Regions from separate parts of the Rhizobium sp. BK456 genome, predicted to be linked through region 1. Evidence: predicted binding sites of a transcription regulator. Region 1 holds the regulator's gene; the other holds the start of a gene.
What was found. The regulator PhoB, encoded in region 1, activates phosphate uptake and scavenging genes when phosphate is short. The targets are predictions, from matches to a motif close to TGTCATNNANCTGTCAT.
Positions count from the first base shown of each region.

Region 2: phnC (phosphonate ABC transporter ATP-binding protein) is a predicted target of PhoB. The motif match lies at 9,567-9,583, and genes of this name have one in related genera.

Region 1 is NZ_JACIAO010000001.1:885,913-897,552, forward strand. It holds gene FHX03_RS04670 (hypothetical protein) at 81-668, opposite strand; gene FHX03_RS04675 (Hsp33 family molecular chaperone) at 786-1,778, opposite strand; gene argF (ornithine carbamoyltransferase) at 1,866-2,780, opposite strand; gene FHX03_RS04685 (aspartate aminotransferase family protein) at 2,817-4,016, opposite strand; gene FHX03_RS04690 (GcrA family cell cycle regulator) at 4,442-4,975, shown strand; gene phoB (phosphate regulon transcriptional regulator PhoB) at 5,253-5,936, opposite strand; gene phoU (phosphate signaling complex protein PhoU) at 6,074-6,787, opposite strand; gene pstB (phosphate ABC transporter ATP-binding protein PstB) at 6,832-7,647, opposite strand; gene pstA (phosphate ABC transporter permease PstA) at 7,663-8,985, opposite strand; gene pstC (phosphate ABC transporter permease subunit PstC) at 8,982-10,463, opposite strand; gene FHX03_RS04720 (substrate-binding domain-containing protein) at 10,632-11,640, opposite strand, start outside.
Region 2 is NZ_JACIAO010000013.1:62,240-73,879, reverse strand. It holds gene FHX03_RS29005 (ABC transporter substrate-binding protein) at 1-753, opposite strand, end outside; gene FHX03_RS29000 (LysR substrate-binding domain-containing protein) at 1,213-2,184, shown strand; gene FHX03_RS28995 (GrpB family protein) at 2,156-2,683, opposite strand; gene phnN (phosphonate metabolism protein/1,5-bisphosphokinase (PRPP-forming) PhnN) at 2,704-3,297, opposite strand; gene FHX03_RS28985 (alpha-D-ribose 1-methylphosphonate 5-triphosphate diphosphatase) at 3,294-4,433, opposite strand; gene FHX03_RS28980 (DUF1045 domain-containing protein) at 4,447-5,142, opposite strand; gene phnE (phosphonate ABC transporter, permease protein PhnE) at 5,285-6,628, opposite strand; gene phnE (phosphonate ABC transporter, permease protein PhnE) at 6,636-7,595, opposite strand; gene phnD (phosphonate ABC transporter substrate-binding protein) at 7,661-8,566, opposite strand; gene phnC (phosphonate ABC transporter ATP-binding protein) at 8,654-9,499, opposite strand; gene FHX03_RS28955 (DapH/DapD/GlmU-related protein) at 9,618-10,235, opposite strand; gene phnL (phosphonate C-P lyase system protein PhnL) at 10,232-10,939, opposite strand; gene phnK (phosphonate C-P lyase system protein PhnK) at 10,977-11,640, opposite strand, start outside.

The sequences.
Region 1 (11,640 bases):
GCTGCAGCCTTCCAGTCAGTACCAACATGGGCGCCGTACCCCCCGCCGTGGATCCTCGGGCTTGCCCAGTCAGCAATCAACTAAAGGTCAAAAAGATCCGAGGCTTGGGTGCCTGGCTTTGATTCGAACGGATCTTTTGATTGTGGCGGCCCCGGCTGTTTCATGACCGCATCGTTTACCGCCTTTTGGCAAGCGAGCAACTCATCCGCTGCCCTCTCGGAATCTTTCAAACCGAGGGCAACAATCTCTTTTCCGTTAAAGCGGGCGCGGAAACTCAGTTTACCAGCGAACTCCTCAATCAAGTCGGTATCGTCGGTATCGATCCACAATGATTTGAGGCCATCGAGATCAAGACCTCTCGCATCAGCCGTCCATCGAGACTGGTCTAACGAGAGTTCGATGGGATAATGCTTACCTTTCTCCAAGGATTTCCAGTTCGGATTTCCAAGCAGAATGTACAGAGGTTTGTCCTTTTTTCGGAAATTGAAACCGAGACGAAAAATGGTGTCATCATCAAAGGAAGTCAGAACAAAACAGCCATTGTCTAAAGTCGGGTCGACAGCCACGGTCCAGCCCCCGACCTCTTTCCATTGGATTGCCTTATCATCAGCCAAGCCAATTCGTGGCATCGCAGCCATGAGTGCGACTACGACATAAAAAATACGCATGAAGTCCCCATCCCCGAACCAATTGGATAATTGGTGCACAGTGACTACCGAAAGTCGAGTCACCGTGCTGCATCATCGCTAATCTTTTGTATTCGTTCTGTGCGTGCTCAACCGCGCCTATTCGGCCGGCTGAAGTTCGGCCGGCTCGAAGCGGTAGGTGGTCGAGCAGAATTCACAGGTGACTGCGATTTCTCCGTCTTCCTGGCTGGCCTCGATCTCCTCGGCGGTAAAGCCTTTCAGCACGCCCTTGATCTTGTCGCGCGAACAGCTGCAGCGGTCGAAGACCGCCCGCGGTTCGTAGACGCGGACGCCGCGTTCGTGGAACAGGCGAAACAGCAGCCGCTCGGTGCCAACCAGCGGGTCGGTCAATTCATCGGCGTCGATGGTCTCGACCAACGATCGGGCTTCGGTCCAGGCGTCGTCCTCACCATGCGGGCGGCCGCCGGTGTCGCCGTCGCCGCCGTGGAGATCCGGCTGGCGCATGCGCTCCGGCGCCTCAGGCAGGAACTGGGCGACAAGGCCGCCTGCCCGCCAGCGATGGCGCGGCTTGCCGGCATCGTCGCGGTCGAAGAGTTCGGCCGCGGCCAGGCGTACGCGCGTCGGGATCTGCTCCGACTGGCGGAAATAGACGCCGGCGATGTCCTCGAGCGAGGTGCCGTCGAGTTCGACGATGCCCTGGTAGGGCTGGCCGAACTTGCCCTGATCGATGGTGAAGGCGAGCACGCCCCGGCCGAGCAGCTGCTCCGGCTCGGTTTCCCCAGCTTCAATGGCCTTGTTGAGCAACGCCTGATCGAAACGGGCATAGGCGCGGACATTTTCCGGCGTCGAGAAATCGGCGACGAGAAGGTCGACCGGGCCATCGCCCTTGGTCTGCACGGTGAACTTGCCGTCGAATTTCAGCGAGGTGCCGAGCAACACCGTCAGCACCACGACTTCGGCAAGCAGCCGGGCGACGGGTGCGGGGTAATGATGGCGCTCGAGGATCGCGTCGAGCATCGGGCCGAGCTGGACGGCGCGGCCGCGCACGTCCAGACCCTCCACCTGGAAGGGGACGACATGGTCATCGCCGGCGAAATCGAACTGGCCGAGGGCGGCTGCAGCTTCTGCCATGGATTCACTCCTAGTTTTCAAGCGAAAGGACAGGGTGCCCTTCGCTCGCGCGGCCGCGCGTTTTCACACGCGGCGTCCGATTGTGGTTCAGATCGCGCCCAGGCACCAAGCAAGAATCGACTTCTGCGCATGAAGACGGTTTTCCGCCTCATCGAAGACCACGGATTGCGGGCCGTCGATCACCTCGTCCGTCACTTCCTCGCCGCGATGCGCGGGCAGGCAATGCATGAACAATGCATCGCTGCCGGCCTTGGCCATCAAGGCCGCGTTGACCTGATAAGGCTGGAAGACGTTGTGACCCCGGGCCCGATGTTCCTGATTCATGGAGACCCAGGTATCGGTCACCACGCAATCGACGCCGTCGACCGCACGGTCGGCATCATGGCAGAGCATGATTTCGGCGCCCTCATTGCGGGCCCAGTTCAGATAGTGATCCTTGGGCTCCGAACCAAGGGGCACGGCCATGTTCATGCGGTAGCCGAAACGCGCCGCCCCTTCGACCAGCGAATGCAGCACATTGTTGCCGTCGCCGGTCCAGGCGATGGTCTTGCCCTTGATCGGGCCGCGGTGCTCTTCGAACGTCATGATATCGGCCATGATCTGGCAGGGATGGGTGTCATCCGTCAGCGCATTGATCACCGGCACGGTCGCATGCTCGGCAAGCTCCTTCAGCCTGGAATGTTCGGTGGTGCGGATCATGATCGCATCGACATAACGCGACAGCACCTTGGCGGTGTCGCCGATCGTCTCGGCGCGGCCGAGCTGCATCTCGGTGCCTGATAGAAACAGCGTTTCACCGCCGAGCTGGCGCATGCCGACATCGAAGGAGACGCGGGTGCGGGTCGACGGCTTTTCGAAAATCATCGCCAGCATCTTGCCGGCGAGCGGCTTGTCGCCCTTGCCGGCCTTGAAGGCCTGCTTGCGGGCGAGCGCATCGTTCATGATGGTTCTGAGGTCGGCTGAGGTGACCGCCGAAAGGTCGAGGAAATGTTTAGGAGCCATGTTCTTACCTGTCGTGCGCCCGCAGGCGCAATCCTTTCAAGCCGTCTTCTTGACCTTGGAGGCGCGGATGCTCTCGGCGGCGCGCTCGATGCGGGCAAGGCCCTCGCGGGCTTCCTCGGCGGTGACGACGAGGGGCGGAAGAAGGCGGATGACGTTGTCGCCGGCGGGCACGCCGAGCAGATGCGCGGCGCGGATCGCCTGCAGCAGTTCGGCTGAAGGAACCGCCGCCTTGACGCCGAGCAGCAGCCCCTCGCCTCTGATATCCTCGATCACATCGGGATAGCGGTCCTTCAGCGAGGCCAGTCCCTGACGGAAGACGAGTGCTACGTCGCGCACCTGCTGGAGGAAGCCATCGGCGAGGATGATGTCGAGCACGGCACCGCCGACGGCCATTGCGAGCGGATTGCCGCCATAGGTCGAGCCGTGCGTGCCGGCCTTCATCCCGGAGGCGGCCTCAGCGGTCGCAAGGCAGGCCCCGAGCGGGAAACCGCCGCCAATGCCCTTGGCGACCGCCATGATATCGGGCGTGATGCCCGACCATTCATGAGCAAAGAGCTTGCCGGTGCGGCCGACGCCGGTCTGGACCTCGTCGAGGATCAGCAGCAGGCCGTTTTCGTCGCAGAGCTGGCGAAGCGCCTTCATGAACTCAGGCGTGGCCGGGCGGACGCCGCCTTCGCCCTGCACGGGCTCGATGAGAATTCCAGCCGTCGCATCGGTGATGGCGGCGCGGACGGCTTCGATGTCGCCGAAGGCCACCTGATCGAAGCCCGGCGCCTTGGGGCCGAAGCCTTCGAGGTATTTCTCCTGGCCGCCGGCAGCGATGGTCGCGAGCGTGCGCCCATGGAAAGCGCCTTCGAAGGTGATGATATGGAAGCGCTCGGGATGGCCCTTGGAAAACTGGTAGCGGCGCGCCGTCTTGATCGCGCATTCCAGCGCCTCGGCGCCTGAATTGGTGAAGAACACCTTGTCGGCGAAGGTGGCGTCCGTCAGCCGCTTCGCGAGGCGCTCCTGGCCGGGGATCTCATAGATGTTGGAGAGGTGCCAGACCTTGTCGGCCTGTTCCTTCAGCGCGCCAACCACATGCGGGTTGCTATGGCCGACCGAGGTGACGGCGACGCCGGCGCCGAAATCGAGATAACGCTCGCCGCCTTCGGTGATCAGCCATACGCCCTCGCCTCGCTCGAACCGCAGTGGGGCACGAGAATAGGTGTCATAAAGCGGCGCGGCTTCAGCCATGGCGCGGGTCTCCCGATCAGCGTTGTCAAACATGGGACTCCGGCTAAGAAAACCAGGCCCGAAAAATCAAAAATGCCGCCTTGCGGCGGCCAGCGGTACTATTTCCTTTTCGCGCTGCAATGTCAACAAAACTGCGCCCTTAGCGCATGCAGCAAGCTTGTACAGCGGTGTTTTCGGCCTTCAACAGGCAATATTGCAGAAATGCCACGCAGCGGAAGCAAGTTGGGGAAAACTCCGAATTCGATTCATCCTGATTCATGCGACTCTTGTCACGGAGTCAGGCTCACACTAGGTTAAAGTTCAATTACTAGACTGCATGCGGCGGAACTAGTCACCAAAATTGATCAAGCGTTTCTTGTTTCGGAGGCTTCCGGGACAACGGTGAGGGATTCTGCCATCACCAACGCAGAAGGTGGAGACAGGGCATGAACTGGACAGACGAGCGGGTCGAGAAACTCAAGAAGCTCTGGGCCGAAGGACTGAGCGCCAGCCAGATCGCGGCGCAACTTGGCGGTGTCAGCAGAAACGCTGTGATCGGCAAGGTTCACCGGCTGAGCCTTCCCGGCCGCGCCAAGGCCGGCGGCACGGCCGCCGCGGCGCGCACGCCGAAACGCAATACATCGGCACCGCGCGCACCGAACTACGCCTCGCGGATCGCTACCCGCACCGTTACCCGCCAGCAGGGCGCGACGATGCTGAAGGAAGAGATCGAGATCGAAACGGTCGAGGAAATGGAATACGTGCCGAAGGGCAACGTGGTCGTGCCGATCTCGCGCCGCCTCGGCCTGACGGAACTGACTGAACGCACCTGCAAATGGCCGGTCGGCGATCCGCTGAAGGACGACTTCCACTTCTGCGGCTGCGAATCCCCCGACAACTCGCCCTATTGCAGCTATCACCAGAAGCTCGCCTACCAGCCGGTGAACGAACGCCGCCGCGCCGCCGCGCGGGCGAGCTGAGCGGGCGACATTGCAGAGAATTCGAAAACGGGCCGAGTGGCCCGTTTTTTTATGCGAGTGGGCTGGGTGTGGCTGCCCCTCATCCGCCTGCCGGCACCTTCTCCCCGCTTGCGGGGCGAAGGGGATATGCCGCGACCTCTCGGTCCCTCTCCAACGTCACGTAGGACACGTCTCCTCGCCCCGTTTAAGGGGGTCCGAAGGACGGGTCGAGACGAGTGGCTCGACCCCGGTCGGGTTAGAGTGAGGGGCCGACACCGGCACAAAAGATGGAAACCCCTCAGGCTTCCATCGAATAGCCGGCGCCGCGGACGGTGCGGATGACGTCTTGCATGTTGGAGAAGTTCAACGCCTTGCGCAGGCGGCCGACATGGACGTCGACGGTGCGTTCGTCGACATAGATGTCGTGGCCCCAGACGCCGTCGAGGAGCTGCGAGCGGGAGAAGACCCGGCCGGGCGACGACATCAGGAATTCCAAGAGGCGGAATTCGGTGGGGCCGAGGCGGACTTCGCGGCTCTTGCGGTGGACGCGGTGGGTTTCGCGGTCGAGTTCGATATCGCCGCATTTCAGCACGGTCGACAACACCTCGGGGCGGGCGCGGCGCAGCATCGCCTTGACGCGGGCGACGAGTTCCGGGGTCGAGAAAGGCTTGACGACATAATCGTCGGCGCCCGTCGACAATCCGCGGACGCGCTCGCTCTCCTCACCGCGCGCCGTCAGCATGATGATCGGCAGGCGCTCGGTTTCCGGTCGCATGCGCAGTCGCCGGCAAAGTTCGATGCCGGAGACGCCGGGCAGCATCCAGTCGAGGATAAGAAGGTCGGGCGTGCGCTCCTGAAGCCTGATTTCGGCCTCGTCGCCACGAAGGATGGTATCGACCTCGAAGCCCTCAGCTTCGAGATTGTAGCGAAGAAGCACGCTCAGGGCTTCCTCGTCTTCAACAACTGCAACTCTCGGGATCATGCGTGTCGGTCTCCTCGCGCATGATCCTTAAACCGGGGGTGATTTAAGCAATGCATCCTGCGCAAATTCACAAAAATTGGCTGCGACCTTTTCGCGCGCCCCACATGGGCGCGCGCGCAATCGTCTGGTTTAGGCGGTTATTCCGTGACCGCGCCGACGGTGTTGGCGCTGTCGTCCTTCGGACGGTCGCCTTCCGGCTGTGCTCCGGTCGCCATGTAATAAATGGTCTCGGCGATGTTGGTGGCGTGATCGCCGATGCGCTCGATGTTCTTGGCGCAGAAGAGAAGATGCGTGCAGCTGGTGATGTTGCGCGGATCTTCCATCATGTAGGTCAGGAGCTCGCGGAACAGCGAGGTGTACATCGCGTCGATCTCGTTGTCGCGCTCGCGGATCGCACTCGCCTTGTCGGCGGCGCGTGTCGTGTAGACGTCGAGCACTTCCTTGAGCTGGACGAGCGCCAGCTCGGACAGATGCTCGAGACCGCGGGCGAGCTTGCGCGGGACGCCGGTACTCTGCACGGCGATGACGCGCTTGGCGGTGTTCTTGCCGAGGTCGCCGACGCGTTCGAGATCGGCGGCGATGCGGATCGAACCCATGATTTCGCGCAGGTCCGAGGCCATCGGCTGACGGCGGGCGATGGTGACGATCGCCTTGTCGCCGATTTCGCGCTCGGCGTGATCGAGGATCACGTCGTCGGAAATCACCTTCTGGGCCAGCGCGGTATCGCCGTTGACCAGCGCCCGGACGGATTCGGCGACCATCTGCTCGGCCAGGCCGCCCATTTCGGAAATCCGCCTGGACAGGAACTTCAGATCATCATCATAGGCAGAATAAATATGTGTCGATGCCATGGGGCTTTATCCTCGAATAACGGGAAGGCTTGGTGACGCCAAAATCAGCCGAAGCGACCCATGATGTAGTCCTGGGTGCGCGGATCGTCGGGATTGGTGAACATCTTATCGGTGTCGTTCTCCTCGACCAGATTGCCGAGGTGGAACATGGCGGTGCGCTGCGAGACGCGCGCGGCCTGCTGCATGGAGTGGGTGACGATGACGATCGTATAATTCTCACGCAGTTCGTGGATCAGCTCCTCGACCTTGGCGGTGGCAATCGGGTCGAGCGCCGAGCAGGGCTCGTCCATCAGGATGACTTCAGGGCTGACGGCGACGGCACGCGCAATGCAGAGGCGCTGCTGTTGGCCGCCCGACAGACCGGTGCCGGATTCATGCACCCGGTCCTTGACCTCGTTCCAGAGGCCGGCGCGCTGCAGGCTGGTCTCGACAATCTGGTCGAGATCGGCCTTCGACTTGGCCAGGCCATGGATGCGCGGGCCGTAGGAGACGTTTTCGTAAATCGTCTTCGGGAACGGGTTCGGCTTCTGGAAAACCATGCCGACGCGGGCGCGAAGTTCGACGACGTCGATATCGGGATCATAGATATCGTCGCCGTCAAGGGTGATCTTGCCGGCGACGCGGCAGCCGTCAATCGTGTCGTTCATGCGGTTGAGGCTCCGCAGGAAGGTCGACTTCCCGCAGCCGGACGGGCCGATCAGCGCGGTTACGGTGTTTTCGCGGATGTTCAGGTTCACATCGAAAAGCGCGCGCTTCTCGCCGTAATAAACCGAGACATCCTGACCGATCATCTTATACGGGACGTTGCTCATCTTCTGATCCAGCGCCTTTTCAACTGCAGCTTCCGTCAACATGTTCATGATCTGTAACTCCGTTTACCAGCGGCGCTCGAAGCGACGACGCAAGAGGATGGCGCCCATGTTCATGACGATCAGGAACAGGAGCAGGACGATGATGGCACCCGAAGTACGCTCGACGAAGGCACGTTCGGCCTCGTTCGCCCACATATAGACCTGCACCGGCAGAGCCGTCGAGGGATCGAGCGGTGTCGTCGGCGCGTTGGCGACGAAGGCGACCATGCCGATCAAGAGCAGCGGCGCGGTTTCGCCGAGCGCATGCGCCAGGCCGATGATCGTGCCGGTGAGGATGCCGGGCATGGCGAGCGGCAGAACATGGTGGAATACCATCTGCATCTTCGAGGCCCCGAGGCCAAGCGCTGCGGCGCGGATCGACGGCGGCACGGCGCGCAGCGCGGCGCGCGTCGCGATGATGATCGTCGGCAGGGTCATCAGCGTCAGCACCAGGCCGCCGACCAGCGAGGCCGAACGCGGCAGGCCGACGAAGTTGATGAAGACGGAAAGGCCGAGCAGACCATAGACGATCGAGGGAACCGCGGCGAGGTTGTTGATGTTGACCTCGATCAGATCCGTCAGCCTGTTCTTCGGCGCAAACTCCTCGAGATAGATCGAGGCGGCAACGCCGATCGGCAGAGCCAGCACCAGCACGATCAGCATCAGGTAGAGCGAGCCGATGAGCGCAACGCCAAGGCCCGCGGCCTCCGGACGGCTGGAATTGCCGTTGACGAAGAGGCCGGTGTTGAACTGCTTGTGCAGAGCGCCGCTCGCCTTCAGCTCGTTCATCCAGCCAACCTGCTTGTCGTTGACCTTGCGGTTCTTCTCATCGACCGAGAGGTCGATCTGGCCCTTGTTGGCGCTGTCGACGTTGGCGTCGGCGAGCACGGTGACATTGACGGTCTTGCCGATGATCGACGGGTCGGCGACGACCATGTCGCGCAGCTGGATCGGCGCACCCTTGGAAAGCATGGCGGATGCATCGCGCACGTCAGGCTTGCTCGAGGCGTTGATGTTCAGGTGCTTGACGATCGCATCGCGCAGCAGAACCGGATAATTGGCGGCAACCAGCACCGAAGGGTCGGTCGCACGCTTGTTGCTAGGGTCGATCGTCTTCTCGGAGAATTCGATCGGCAGGGTGATCGCCGTCTGCTGGAAGGCGGTGTAGCCTTTGCCGATCACCGTCCACAGGAGGATGAACAGGAAGACGAGACCGAAGCTGATGGCCGCGATGCCATAGGCCTGGAACCGGCGCTCGGCGGCGTAGCGGCGCTTGATGCCGATATCGCGGCGCGCCGGAGCCTTGGAGATGGTGACGCCTGTTGTGGGAGAAACAATATCCGTCATTCGTACTGCTCCCGGTATTTGCGCACGATGTAGAGCGCATAGATGTTGAGGCAAAGCGTGATGCAGAACAGGGTGATGCCGAGGGCAAAGGCAACCAGCGTCTGCGGCGAGGTGAATTCGAGGTCACCCGTCAGCTGATTGACGATCTTGACGGTCACCGTCGTCATCGGCTCGAAGGGGTTGATCTGGATGCGGGCGGCGACACCGGCGGCCAGCACGACGATCATGGTTTCGCCGATGGCGCGCGAGGCCGTCATCAGCAATGCGCCGACGATGCCTGGCAGAGCGGCCGGCAAGACCACTTTCTTGATGGTTTCGGAGCGTGTGGCGCCGAGACCGAGCGAACCGTCACGCAGCGCCCGCGGCACGGCGGTGATGATGTCGTCCGACAGCGAGGAGACATAGGGGATCAGCATGATGCCCATGACGATGCCGGCGGTCAGGACGCTCTGCGCCTGGATGAAGTTGGTGTAGCTGCCGGAGAGCAGGCCGCTGATCTGAGCGGAGAAATCGCGCAGGAACGGGCCGACGGTGACAAGGGCGAAGAAGCCGTAGACGATCGTCGGAATGCCGGCGAGCACTTCGAGCAGCGGCTTTGCGACCCCGCGCAGCTTCGGCGAGGCGTATTCGGCCATGTAGATGGCGGCGAAGAGGCCGACGGGAACGGCGACCAGCATGGCGACCAGGCCGATATAAAGCGTGCCGAGCAGCAGCGGGATGAGGCCGAACTGGCCGAAGGACGAGCTGCCGGCACCGGCAAAACGCGGATCCCAGACGGTGCCGAAGAAGAAGTCGGCGGCAGGAACGACGGCAAAGAAGCGTGCTGCTTCCGACAGCATGGAAAGCACGATGCCGATCGTCGTCAGGATGGCGATCGAAGAGGCGAGCAGCAGGCCCCAGAGTATGACGCGCTCGACCCGGTTGCGGGCGCGGAAGCGGGGCGCAATCGCGCGCAGCGCATAGAAGGCGCCGGCAACGGCGAGAGCAAAGACCACCGCCGTCATGGCGAGGCGGCTGGTCATGCTCATGGTGTTGAGCTTTTTGGCGGCGTCGAGCATGTAAGGCTGCGGCTGGCCGGCAAGCGGCACGCCCTTCTCGCTGAGCTTGGCCTGCAGGGCGGCCGGATCGCCGGCGACCGCTGCGGCTTCGTCCGCGCTCAGCATCGTCAGGCCGCGGGCAACGGTTGCCACCATCGAATAGCCGAGATCCTGCTCGACGGCGGCTTGCGCCTTGACGTCGGCAGGGAAGCCACTGCGAACCGAGGTCTGGATGATGCCGGGGCTGACAGAAAGCCAGACGCAAAGCACGATGAGGGCGGGAAGAACCGCCCAGATCGCCGCATAGGCGCCGTAATAGGCCGGCCGTGAATGCAATGCGGAGGATCTGCCTCCGGCAAGTGCTGAGGCCCGGCTGCGCGCGACCAGATAGGCGGCGGCGCCGATCACCACAAGGCACAAAAGTATGATGGATGTGCTCATTCGTTACGTCCCCAGGCCCGTAGCCCCCAAAGCCCGGCAGCCTCATCAGCCTGCCTTCAGCTTCCAATCATGCGGAATGAATTCAACCCTGCAGCACCGGAAACGCCGGCGCGCAAAGGGAAAAGGCAATGCCGGCGCGGGCTTTGCAGCGCCGCGCCGGCAAAGTCATCACATAGATTTACCGGCTTCGACGTCCTTGCGGATCGCGTCACGCTCGGCATCCGGAGCGGCAACCAGGCCGTATTCGACGAGCGGGCTGTCGGGGCCGATCATCTGGTCGGATACGAAGAAGTTGACGTATTCCTTCAGGCCCGGAACGGCGCCGAGATGTGCCTTCTTGACGTAGAAGAACAGCGGGCGGGAAACCGGGTAGGTGCCGTTGGCGATCGTTTCCGTGGAGGGAACGATACCGCTCATGCTGGCAACCTTGAGCTTGTCAGCATTGTTTTCATAGAAGGAAAGGCCGAATACGCCGACGCCGGTCTTGTTGGCGGCGATGCGGGCGAGCGTTTCCGGATAGTCGCCGTCAATGTCGACAGCAGCGCCGTCCTTGCGGACTGCGACGCAGGCCTTCGTCTGAGCGGCCTTGTCGGCGATTTCCTTGGCGATCACGTCGAGTGCGCCAGAGGCCTTGCAGCCGGCAGCGAGGACGTTCTGTTCGAAGACTTCGCGGGTGCCGTGCTTTTCGCCCGGGATATAGGCAGCGATATCAACAGCCGGAAGCTTCGGGTTGACGTCCGACCACTTCTTGTAGGGGTTGGCGACGAGCTTGCCGTCGACGACGACCTGGGCTGCGAGGGCCTTGTAGATGTCTGCGGGAACGTAGGCGACATCCGGGTTGGACGAGTCGGTTGCGAAGACGATGCCGTCATAACCGATCTTGACTTCCTGAATGTCCGTCACGCCGGCAGCCTTGCAGGCTTCGGCTTCGTTCTTGTTGATCGGACGCGAAGCGTTTGCAATGTCGATGGTGTCTTCGCCAACGCCCTTGCAGAATTCCTTCAAACCAGCGCCCGTGCCGCCGGATTCAACGACCGGCGTCTTGAAGTTGGTGAAGGTTTCGCCGAAGGACTCGGCAACGATCTTTGCGTAAGGCAGGACGGTGGACGAACCAGCAACCTGAATCTGGTCGCGGGCGACGGCAGCGCCAGCGAAAGCGGCGGTTGCAGCGAGCGCG
Region 2 (11,640 bases), on a different contig from region 1:
CCAGACAACTTTGAACTGCCGACCCTCGGAACGGTTGATGCCGGTGATGCGGCCATTATAGGCACTGGTCATGGCCACTTCGCCGGAAGCAAGCAGTTGCAGCGGCTGCGCACCCGAGGTCCACCAGACAAGGTGCGCTTTCAACGCGTCAAGCTTGGCGAAGGCGCGGTCGATGCCCTCAGGCGTCGCGAGGACGTCGTAAACTTTGTGCGCCGGCACGCCGTCGGCCATCAGCGCGAATTCGAGCGTGTATTTCGGTCCCTTGCGCAGGGCGCGCTTGCCGGGAAATTTCTTCACGTCCCAGAAATCGGCCCAGGACTTCGGGCCATCGGCAATCTTGGCACCGTCATAGGCGATGGCGGTCGACCAGACGATGGCGCCGACGCCGCAATCACTCACCGCGGAAGGCAGAAACGCATCCTTGCCGCCAAGCTTGTTCCAGTCCACTTTCTCAAAAAGCCCGTCGGCGCAGCCGAGCGAGAGCTCGTCGGCTTCAACCTCCACGGCATCCCAGGAAGGATTGCCCGCCTTGACCTTTGCCTGAAGGACACCAATGCCGCCGTCCCAGCCTTCGTCGAGCAGAGGCTTGCCGGCAATATTGGAGAACGGCTTGAAATAGATCTCTCGCTGCGCATCCTGAAAGTTCCCGCCCCAGGACGCGATGGTAAGATCCCGGGCCGCGCTCGGCCCCGTAGCAAGCGCCAGCGACAGCAGGCTGAGAGCTGCAATCGTCGAAGTGTTGTTGAATTTCATTCGCTTCCCCTGTTTGTTGAGCGTCCGTCTGACGCCGGTTGACAGCCACGATCCTTGGGGATCGTCGGCAATCGCGGCCGCTCGCAAGGGATGGGCAAAGCCGGCGTCTGCGGACTTTGCCGTGGTGTCATCTCCGAGGCGGAGCGGCGTGTTGCGGGCAATGCTGGCGAATGTCCTGCGGGGCGGAAAGGCGCTTTTTGTTGACCGCGGTGGACACATAGATGCACCGCTCCCGACCAGTCTCCTCCGACAAGTGGTCGCACCGCCGGCAAATTGGATGTTTTCGCTTGCGAAAGGCGGAAAAACGCGATTGCCAATCAGTAAGCAGGTGGTGCATCCTATGCACCACCGTGCACCACTCTTCGTTACGCCAAAATTGCAAATTCCATGGCATATGAGGATGTAGACGGCATTCCGATCTTGGTTCGGCAGAACCAATTTCCGTTCTGGGAGACAGGATTGCGCAGGGGGAAATCATCGGCGGATGAACAGGAAGGTGTTCCAAAACGCGGACGTTTGCCGCCGCTTTCCATGGTGCGCGCCTTCGAGGCGGTCAGCCGCCTGGGATCGATGCGGAGAGCTGCGGACGATCTCAATCTCAGTCACACCGTCATATCCCGTCACGTCCGCAATCTCGAAGCCTGGTTTGGCACGCGGCTTGTCGATGCCGGCCCGCGCGGCATCAGGCTGACGGCGGAAGGCAGAGTTTTTGCCGAGACAGTCGGGGCGGCTTTCGATCTCATTGCCAAATCGACGGCAGAGCTGCGCCCAGCAGTCAACCGCACGGTCTTGCGCATTTGGTGCGTGCCCGGTTTCGCGACACGGTGGCTGACGCCACGCTTCAATCAGCTCCAGCTTGCCTTGCCGGGCATCGATTTCGTGATGCGCGCGACCGATCTTGAGCCAGATTTCACCCGTTATGAGGCCGATATCGACATCCGCTATTCCGAGGAGCCAAGGGGGAATGTCCGCTGGATCCTGCTGGAAAGGCCTCGCATGTTCCCGGTCACCAGCCCCGAATGGATCAGCCGAAACGCTCCGATACGGACCCTCGACGATCTGGTGCGACAGCCGCTGATCCACGAGGAAAGCCGCGATCAGTGGCGGCAATGGTTTCGCAAGGCTGGCTTCGAGCATGAAGTGACATTGAACGGTCCGCGGCTGTGGTCAGCCAACCTGACGGTCGACGCCGCGGTGGCAGGTCAAGGAATAGCGCTGGCCACCCGCCTGATCGCTGCGGATGACCTGCGCGCCGGGCGGCTCGTCGAATTGCTCGAAACCGATGTTCGGCTTGGCGGATATTATGTCGTCGGACCCCGTGAGCGATGGAACGAGGTGACATCGGCGCGTTTCCGAGCGTGGCTGCAGCAGTCGATCGCTGAAACGACGGGAGGTCACGCCTCTAATGAAAGCGGCGATCCACGCCAATAGTCGATAGGCATGCCAACCGCAGCGTCTCGCTGATGAACGCGGTCTTTCCGCCGGTGTATAAATCCCAATCGCCGTCTGCCTCGGCGGCCAGGCGGCGTTTCAGATCGGCGTAGGCTTTGGCCCTTTCGGGGTGATCCCGCAGATAGTTGCGAAACAGGATGCGCTCGCGATGGGCGCAATTGTCGGGGCCGCAGAGATAGAGCTTGAACCCGTAGCCTTCACGATCTCGGGTGAACGCCCAGCGTTTCTCGCCTCTGTCGCCATGGAAAACGAAATCTGACGCGCGCGCGATCTCGATCGCTTTCGGCAGAACGTCGTCGGAGATGGTGACGACGTCGAGGTCGATCTTCGGCTTGGCGGCGAGCCCGGGCACCGAGGTACTGCCGATATGGTCGATGGACAGCACGAGATTGCCGAGCAGGATGGAGATTTCGGCGCCGATGTCAGCAAAGAGCCGCGGCCAGGAAGGATCGTAGCCGACCACTTTGATGGCGCGCATGCCCTTCCTCTCAATTGCGGTCATACCTCGGCGAGCAGCCCATCGAGGATCGTGACCATCTTCTGCTTGGCCTCTTCGAGCGAGCCGCTATTGTCGAGCTCCGCCACGTCATAGTCGCCGCGCACCGTCAGCGGCCCGCGGGCGAGTCTCGCCATGATATCCTCATGCGTCTCGCGCCCGCGCGCCTCCAGCCGGCTGGCGAGCACTTCCGGGCGAGCGGTGACGTTGATCACCTTGAGCCGCGGGAAAGCGGACTGGAAACGGTGAAGCGCCGAGCGTGAACCATTGGCGACGACGACATGGCCGCGCGACAATGCCACCGAGACCTCGGCTGGAATACCGTATTTCAAGCCATGGGCCTCCCACCAAACGGCGAAGGAGCCCGACTGCTCCATGGCGGCAAACCCCTGGAGGGAGACGGAAAGATGGTCTTCGCCGCCTGCGTCGCGGTGCCGGGTGATGACGCGGCGGGTGAAATGAATGTCGGCGCGGCCGGCGAAATGCCGGGCGGCAAGGTTCATCAGCGTGTCCTTGCCGGCGCCGCTCGGCCCGACGACGACGACCATGATGCCGCGTTCGGCTCCGGCTCCTGGATGGGGTTCGTACGGGCTCATGCGACACGGCGTCCCTGGCGCCAGACGGAGCGTGTCACCGGCACGCCATGCGAACGGTGGACGCGGACGAGATCGGCGCGCAGCCCGGTGGCGATCCGGCCGCGGTCGTTGAGACTGACGGTGCGCGCCGGCGTCGACGTCACCATGGCGATTGCCTTCGGCAGGGTAATGCTCTCGACTTCATCGGCGAGGATGAAGGGCGCATGCAGCAGGCTGAGCGGCACGTAATCGGAGGACAGCACGTCGAGCACGCCCATCTCGGCGAGGTCGCGGGCGGCGATATTGCCGGAATGGGATTTGCCGCGCACGATGTTCGGCGCACCCATCAGCACACTCATGCCGTGTTCGTGCGAGGCGCGGGCGGCGTCGAAGCTGGTCGGGAATTCGGCAAGCCGCACGCCGTTGTCGATCGCCTCGCCGACATGCGACAGCGTCGCATCGTCATGGCTGGCGACCGTGATGCCGCGTTCGGCACAGACCTTGGCGATGGCATTGCGGTGCGGCGTCGAATTTCGCGCCGATTCGGCCTGGCGCTTGGCGACGAAACGGGCGAAGACCTCGTCGCTCAGGCCCCGCTTCTTCTGGTAGTAGAAGATATACTGGTCCATCGTCTGGAACTGCCGCTGGCCGGGCGCATGGTCCATCAGCGAAACGAGCCGCACATGAGGATCGTTTTCGAAATCGCCGAAATGTTCGAGCACATTGTCGGCCGAGACCTCGCAGCGCAGGTGGAGGAGATGCTCGGCGCGCAGCCGGCCTTCCTTCTCCGCCGACTGGATGGCGTCGGCCATTTCCCGCATCTCGCCATGTTCGAAGCCGCCGTCCTCATCCGCACCCATGCGCAGGCAGTCAAACACCGTGGTGATGCCCGATGTGACGATCTGGGCGTCATGCGCCTGGACCGCGGCTGTCTTGTTCCAACGGATGCCGGGACGCGGCTGATAATGGCCTTCGAGATGGTCGGTATGCAGCTCGACGAGGCCGGGAATGACATAGTCGCCTTCGAAATCTTCGCCGGCTACCGAGCTTCCTTCGGAAATGTCGGCGATCTTGCCGTCGCGAATGAGGATCGAGCCTGCGAGGATGTTATCCTCGAGAACGATGCGGGCGTTGGAAAACACGGTCTCTTTGCTCATCTCGTCGGGTCTTTCAGCTTTTGGCGCCGGAAAGCGGCAGCCAGGAATGAACTTTGAACGGGGCGCCGCGCGTCTCCTCGGTGAAGACGGCGAGGCCGGAAATCGTAAGCGGCCGGCCGGTGAAATCGGCAAAACGCTCGGTCAGAATGGTTTTCATCACCGAGGCGCGTGGCTCGGGCACCTGGCCGGTGAGCGTCATGTGGAAGCCGAAATCCTCCATCACATAAGGATAACCCCAGCGCTGCAGATTGGCGCGCTGGCTGTCGCTGAGCTTCTCCGGGTTGCGCCGCGCCATATCGGCCTCGGTAAGCGCTGCGCGGAACGGTTCGAAGGATCTTACCACCTTCGCGGCGAAATCTTGAAGCGGTTGATGAACAGAACCGGGAACGAGGGCAAAAAAACGGCCGAGCTGGCCGAGCACCAGCTTGGGAATCTCGAAGGCTTCAGTGCGCGCGGCAAACTCCTCGACGACGGCCATAAGATCCCTCTCGGTGACCGAAGCGGCGAGCGAAAACGGCGCCTTGATCGTCGCGTGAAAGCCGTAGCGGCGCGGATCGGCAGTCAGCTCGAACTGCTCTGCCGCACCGAGCCGCTCATGCTCCGGTGCAGGATAGGTCTCGTCACTGAAAGCATCGCGGCCGAGCCAGAGCGAGGCCGCGCCGGTCAGGGGATCATCCTTCGGCGGCGAAAAATAGAGAGCGTAGCGCAAGGCTTTTATCCTGGGGATCGTCGAACGGGGAGCGCAATGTGCAGTGATTTGGCGGCGAACCGCAAGCAGGCTCCCGGCTAAAAGATTTCCGTGACAGAATGATGATGGCGGCAGCGCCGCCACGGCCTTTCCAGCCGATGGATCAGTGGGTTTTCGTGCCCATCAGCCGGTGGCGCAGCGCGTTCGAGGCGGCGTCGAAAAGGAAGACGACGATCAGGATCAGGATGACCATGTAGGCGACGTTTTCCCAGTTGGCGTTGGTGCGCATCGCCTCCCAGAGTTTGAGACCAATGCCGCCGGCGCCGACGGCGCCGATAATCGTCGCGCCACGCACGTTCGATTCCCATTGGTAGAGCGTCTGGCTGACGATGACGGGAACGATCTGCGGCATAATGCCGTAACGATGGACCAGCACGGTTTGAGCGCCGGTCGATTTGATGCCTTCCCGCTGCTTGTTGTCGATATTCTCCAGCCCTTCGGAATAGAGCTTGCCGAGTGTGCCGGTCTCGGTGAGGAAGATCGCGCCGCTGCCGGCAAGCGGGCCGGGCCCGAAGGCGCGTGTCAGGAACAGCGCCCAGATCAGCATGTCGACCGAACGAAGGAAGTCGAAGAAACGCTTGAGGATCTGATTGAGGAGCCGGTTCGGCGTGATGTTGCGTGCCGCCAGGAAGGCGAGCGGGAAAGCGGCGAGCGACCCCAGCAGCGTTCCGAGGAATGCCATGACGATCGTCTGGAAAAGTTTGGTCCAGACGTCGCCATGCTGCCATTCGCTGTTGTTCCAGATGTCGTCGAAGGCGAGCGACAGGTTGGACTGGTCGGGCTTGATGCGCGGCCCGGAGACGATGAGGCCGACGACCTCGCCGAGCGGCTTGTCGAAGAAGGACGACTGCGTGTCGAAGATGAAATTTGCCCAGCCGATGAAACGTTTGCGGATCTTCACTCGGTCGACTGAGATGCTGACATTACCGGCAAATCCGAGATCGGCAAGCACATTGTCGTTATAGACGGTCATCCAGCCGGGCACTGGTCCGACCACCTCAGGCGCACCGCTCGAAACATCGACCGGAACGGTGATGCCGTGGGCGGTGACGACCGTCTGGCTCTTCGAAACGGTGACCGTACGGCTGGTGCCGCTGATCGACACGGTGATGCTGCCGTCGGGATTGTTGACCAGCCAGTCCGGATGCGGATTGTCGCCGAGCGGCGAGAAGCGCGGATAGCGGATGTCGATCGAGCCGTCGTCCTCGATGCGGAATTCCGGCTGAACGTCGTAGCTCACCCATTGGCTGAGATAAATGCCGACGCGTTCCCAATGGGCTTCGGCGAAAAGCTTGGGCAGGTCGAAGAACCAGACGGCATAGAGACTGTAGAGCAGCGTCGCGATTAGGATCATCAGCCCGCCGAAACGCTGGCGGAACGAGCGGTGGAAATATTCCGGATAGCGCGCTTCGATTTCGTGCATGCGGTTGGCGTCGATCACCGTCATGGCGGCCTCAATGTTGCAGGAGGAAGGCGTGCTCGCCGACGAGGCGGCGGCGCAGCCATGCGGAGAATTGGTCGACGGCGACGATCGTCACGAACAGCATCAAAACGAGCGCCATCGTCTTGGCGCCGAAACCACGCGAGATCGAAAGCTTCAGCTCCTCGCCGATGCCGCCGCCGCCGACGGCGCCGATAATGGTCGAGGCACGCACGTTGATCTCGAGGCGTAAGAGCGCATAGGAGGTGAAATTCGGCAGCACCTGCGGCACGGCGGCGAAGCGCACCCGCTCCCACCAGTTGGCGCCGACGGCTTTCATGCCCTCATGCGGCTTCATGTCGATATTTTCGGCCACCTCGTAGAAGAGTTTGCCGAGCGCGCCGATCGTGTGCAGGGTTATGGCGATGATGGCGGCGACCGGCCCGATCGACAGGATCGCCGAAAACAGGCCGGCGATGACGATCTCGGGGAAGGCGCGCAGGAATTCCATCAGGCGCTTGGTGAAGATGCGCAGCGGCCATGAACTCGTCAGATTGCGCGCGGCAAAGAAGCTCAAGGGAACGGCAAAGATGAAGGCGACGATCGTCGAAATCAGCGCCACGTTGATCGTCACGATCATCAGTTCGAAATATTCAGGGATATAGAAGGCGCCCCAGACGTAGACGCGGCCCTTGTCGAAATTGAATTCTTCGCCGCCCTTGTCGTTTACGCTCGCAGTGTCGAACAGCGCGCGCCAGACGTCGTTCCAATCCTTAGGGATGAGCCAGCTCAGGAAATCGAAAAGATGCGGCAGGCGGTCGAAGAAATGGCCGGCATTGCTCTCGTCGGCGAAGCGAACGGAGCTTGCGAAAGCCGCAATCAGAATAACCAGGCCGAGGATGGTGTAGAAGCGGCGCCTGGCGACCATCCGCTCCCAGGCGGTGCGGATCTCCCTGGTGCTCTGCATATGCGGCTGTGTATCGGCAACAGTCATGGACGCCTCGCCCGATCAAACATAAAAGGCGGCCGTTTCCGGCCGCCCCGCATTCCAAAAGCCGATCAGCCGCCGATGGCAGCCTTACGGACTTCGACGACGGCATTGTAGAAGTCGTGCTTGACCGGGACGTAACCCTTGTAGTCGCCGCCTTCGACAGCTGCGAAGCACTTGTGATCCTTCTCAGGCAGAGCCGTGAAGAAGGCTGCGAGCTTCGTCTGCCAGTCCTGGCCGAGCGCGTTGCGAACGACGAGCGGGCCGTTCGGGATCAGCGGCGAGCGCCAGACTTCGACCAGCTTGTTCGGATCGACGGCGCCCTTGTCGACTTCCTTGCGGAAGGTGCCGGAGGTGTAGCCGTCCTTGAATTCGCCGATGCCCGAGGAATCGTCGACGGCGACGTCGACCTTGCCGTCGTAAGCGGCGAGAAGGTTGTTCTCATGGCCGCCGTTGAACTGGGTCGAGGCGAAGAACTTGTCGTTCGGCATGCCCGTGTCCTTCGGGATCTGGGTCAGCGGCACGAGATAGCCCGAGGTGGAGTCCGGATCGGCGTAGCCGAGCTTCTTGCCCTTGGCGTCCTGGATGGTCTTGATGCCGGAGGACTTGAGCGCCAGTCCGATCGAGTAGTAGCCGGTCGAGCCGTCCTTCTGCTGCGTCGTCAGGATCGGCGTAACGGCCTTCGGATCCTTGATCGAGACGGCTGCGTAGCCGGAAGCGCCGAGTTCGGCGAAGTCGAGCGTGCCGCCGAGCAGGCCCTGGATAACGCCGTCATAATCGGCGGCGGGGAACAGCGACACCTTCTCGAAGCCGAATTCCTGCTTCAGGTGGTCGGCAAGGCAGGCATAGTTGCGCAAGCGGTCGGTTTCGTTTTCGCCGCCGAGAATGCCGATGCGGAATTCCTTGAGATCGGCTGCATGGGCAGCGCCGGCTAGCGCGAAGAGCGCCGTTGCCGCAAAGAGTGCTTTCTTCAACATGTCGTCTCTCCTATTGACCGGTGCCCCCGGTCTTCCGTTACGAAGAAGTGTGCCCTTGACGCGGGCGTTCGATCGCGGCCGCCTCGCTCAGAGGCCGGCCAGCGCCAGCGGTTGGGTGCCGGCGGATTGATTGTCTGCCCGCTCGGGAGCCGGATTGATGGATGTCGAGGTCATCGTTTCGTCGATGCCGGCACCATCCCTGTCCGTCCCGTAGATCGCCTTCACCGCCTCGGCGGTCAGTTCCGAGCCCTTGCCGTCGAAGACGACACAGCCGCCGGCCATGCCGACGATGCGCTCACAATAGTTGCGGGCGGTATCGAGCGTATGAAGGTTGGTGATGACGGTGATGCCCTCGCGCTCGTTGATATCGCGCAGCGCATCCATGACGATCTTGGCATTCAGCGGATCGAGCGAGGCAATCGGCTCGTCGGCAAGAACCATCTTCGGGTTCTGCATCAGCGCCCGCGCGATCGCCACGCGCTGCTGCTGGCCGCCGGACAGCGTGCCGGCTGGCTGCAACGCCGTCTGCTCGATGCCGAGGCGTTCGAGCGCTGCGATCGCATGCACACGTTCCTCGCGGGTGAAGATGTTGAGGAGGCTGAGAAGCGTCGAGCGGTGGTTAAGGCGGCCGAGCATGACATTGGTGAGGACATCCAGGCGTGGCACCAGGTTGAACTGCTGGAAGATCATTGCGCAGTCGCGCTGCCAGTTGCGCAGCGCCCCGCCGCGAAGCCCGGAAACCTCGACGCCGGCGAAATGAATGGAGCCGGAGCTCGGCTCCTGCAGCCGGTTGATCATCCGCAGCAGCGTCGACTTGCCGGCGCCGGAGCGGCCGATGATGCCGACCATCTGGCCCTGCGGGATGGCGAGCGTGACGGAATCGACGGCGAGCTTTTTTCCGAAACGGCGTGTGACATTCTTGAGCTCGAACATCATGCTCTTCCCTTGCGATCCAGTCCTTTGGTCAGGATCGCATTAGTCCCGCTTGATGAACCTCGCATGTCATATTTGTGTAGTTCGTGTCACAATTCTCCGTGCCTATATCGGAGGTTTATCCACCGTATCTCGCTAGAAAATCTTCCGCGCTCAGGTTGCGAAAATCCTGCAACGCCTGGCGCAGAAGGTCATGGTCCCAGTCCCACCAGCCAAGCCTGTCCATACGCTCGCCGACCGCTTTCGGAAAGCGCTCGCGGATCAATTTAGCCGGCACGCCGCCGACGATCGAGTAGGCCGCCACGTCCTTCGAGACGACGGCGCCGGCGCCGATCACCGCGCCGTTGCCGACGGTGACGCCCGGCAGGAGGGTCGCCCCATGGCCGATCCAGACGTCATTCCCGACCGTCACGCGGTTTGCGCGCCGCCAGGCGAAGAAGTCCTCCTCCATGTCGCCGTCCGGCCAGTAATCGGCGGCGCGGTAGGTGAAATGATGCAGCGTCGCCCGCCAGGTCGGATGATTGGTGGCATTGATGCGCGCGGCGGCGGCGATATTGACGAACTTGCCGATCGTCGCGCACCAGACGGAGCCGTCCTGCATGATGTAGGAATAGTCGCCGAAGGTCGCCTCGCTGATGCGGCAGCGTTCGGAAACCTCCGTATAGCGTCCGAAGCTGGACTCGCTGACGGAGGCTGTCTCATGGATAGAGGGCTCGATACCCAGCTTGCGGTTCATGCGGCGATCTTTCCGGGAGAGAAGAGCTGAACGTCGAGAATGCGGTCGGCGACCGCCTCGCGTACTTCCCCGTCGTGGAAGATGCCGAGAAGGGCGACGCCCGCCTGCTTCTTTTCCTCGATCATGCCGACGACGACGGCACGGTTCCGGGCGTCGAGCGAGGCGGTGGGTTCGTCGAGGAGCAGGATTCTGTGTTCGGTGATGAAGCCGCGGGCGATGTTGACACGCTGCTGTTCGCCGCCGGAGAAAGTGGCGGGCGGAAGCTGCCAGAGCGCTTCCGGCAGGTTGAGCCTGGCAAGCAGGGCGCCGGCCTTTTCCCGCGCCGTGCCGGCGTCCTCGCCGCGCGCCACCAGCGGTTCGGCGACCACGTCGATCGCCGCGACGCGAGGCACGGTACGCAGGAACTGGCTGACGTAACCGAGCGTATGGCGCCGCACGTGGAGCACGGTGCGCGGATCGGCGGCGGCGAGATCGACGATGCGTCCGTCGTGACGAATGAGGATCTGGCCGGTGTCGACAGCATAATTGCCGTAGATCATCTTCAGCAGCGAGCTCTTGCCGACGCCCGATGGGCCGCCGAGCACGACGCATTCGCCTGAGGCGACCGAGAAGGCGACATTGGAAACGACGGGCAGCCGGATGCCGTCGCGCAGATGCATGGTGAAGCTTTTCGAGACTTCGGAAACGACGAGGGGCGTTGGCATGATGTCTTCTTTCCTGGTTTTTGACCTGCAGTGGCGCTCAGACCTGCAGGATCGAGGAGACCAGCAGCTGCGTGTAGGGTTCGCGCGGATCGTCGAGCACCCGGTCGGTGAGCCCGTGTTCGATGACGTAGCCGTCCTTCATCACCATCATCCGGTGCGAGAGCAGGCGGGCGACGGCGAGATCGTGGGTGACGACGATCGCCGAGAGCCCGAGATCGTTAACGAGGCCGCGCACCAGATCGAGCAGGCGCGCTTGCACCGAGACGTCGAGGCCGCCGGTGGGTTCGTCCATGAAGACGAGGCGCGGGCCGGTGACGAGATTGCGGGCGATCTGCAGGCGCTGGCGCATGCCGCCGGAAAAGGCGCGCGGCTGGTCGTCGATGCGGTCGGCATCGATCTCGACACGTTCCAGCCAGTCGATCGCCGAGGCGCGGATCTTGCCGTAGTGCCGGTCGCCGATCGCCATCAGCCGTTCGCCGACGTTGGCGCCCGCCGACACCGCCATGCGCAGGCCGTCAGCCGGATTCTGGTGCACGAAGCCCCAGTCGGTGCGCATCAGGAAACGCCGCTCGGCTTCGTTCATGCGGTAGAGATCGCGGTAGCTGCCGTCGCGCATGTGATATTCGACGCTGCCGGTGGTCGGCAGCAGCCGGGTGGAGAGGCAATTCAGCAGCGTCGTCTTGCCGGAGCCGGACTCGCCG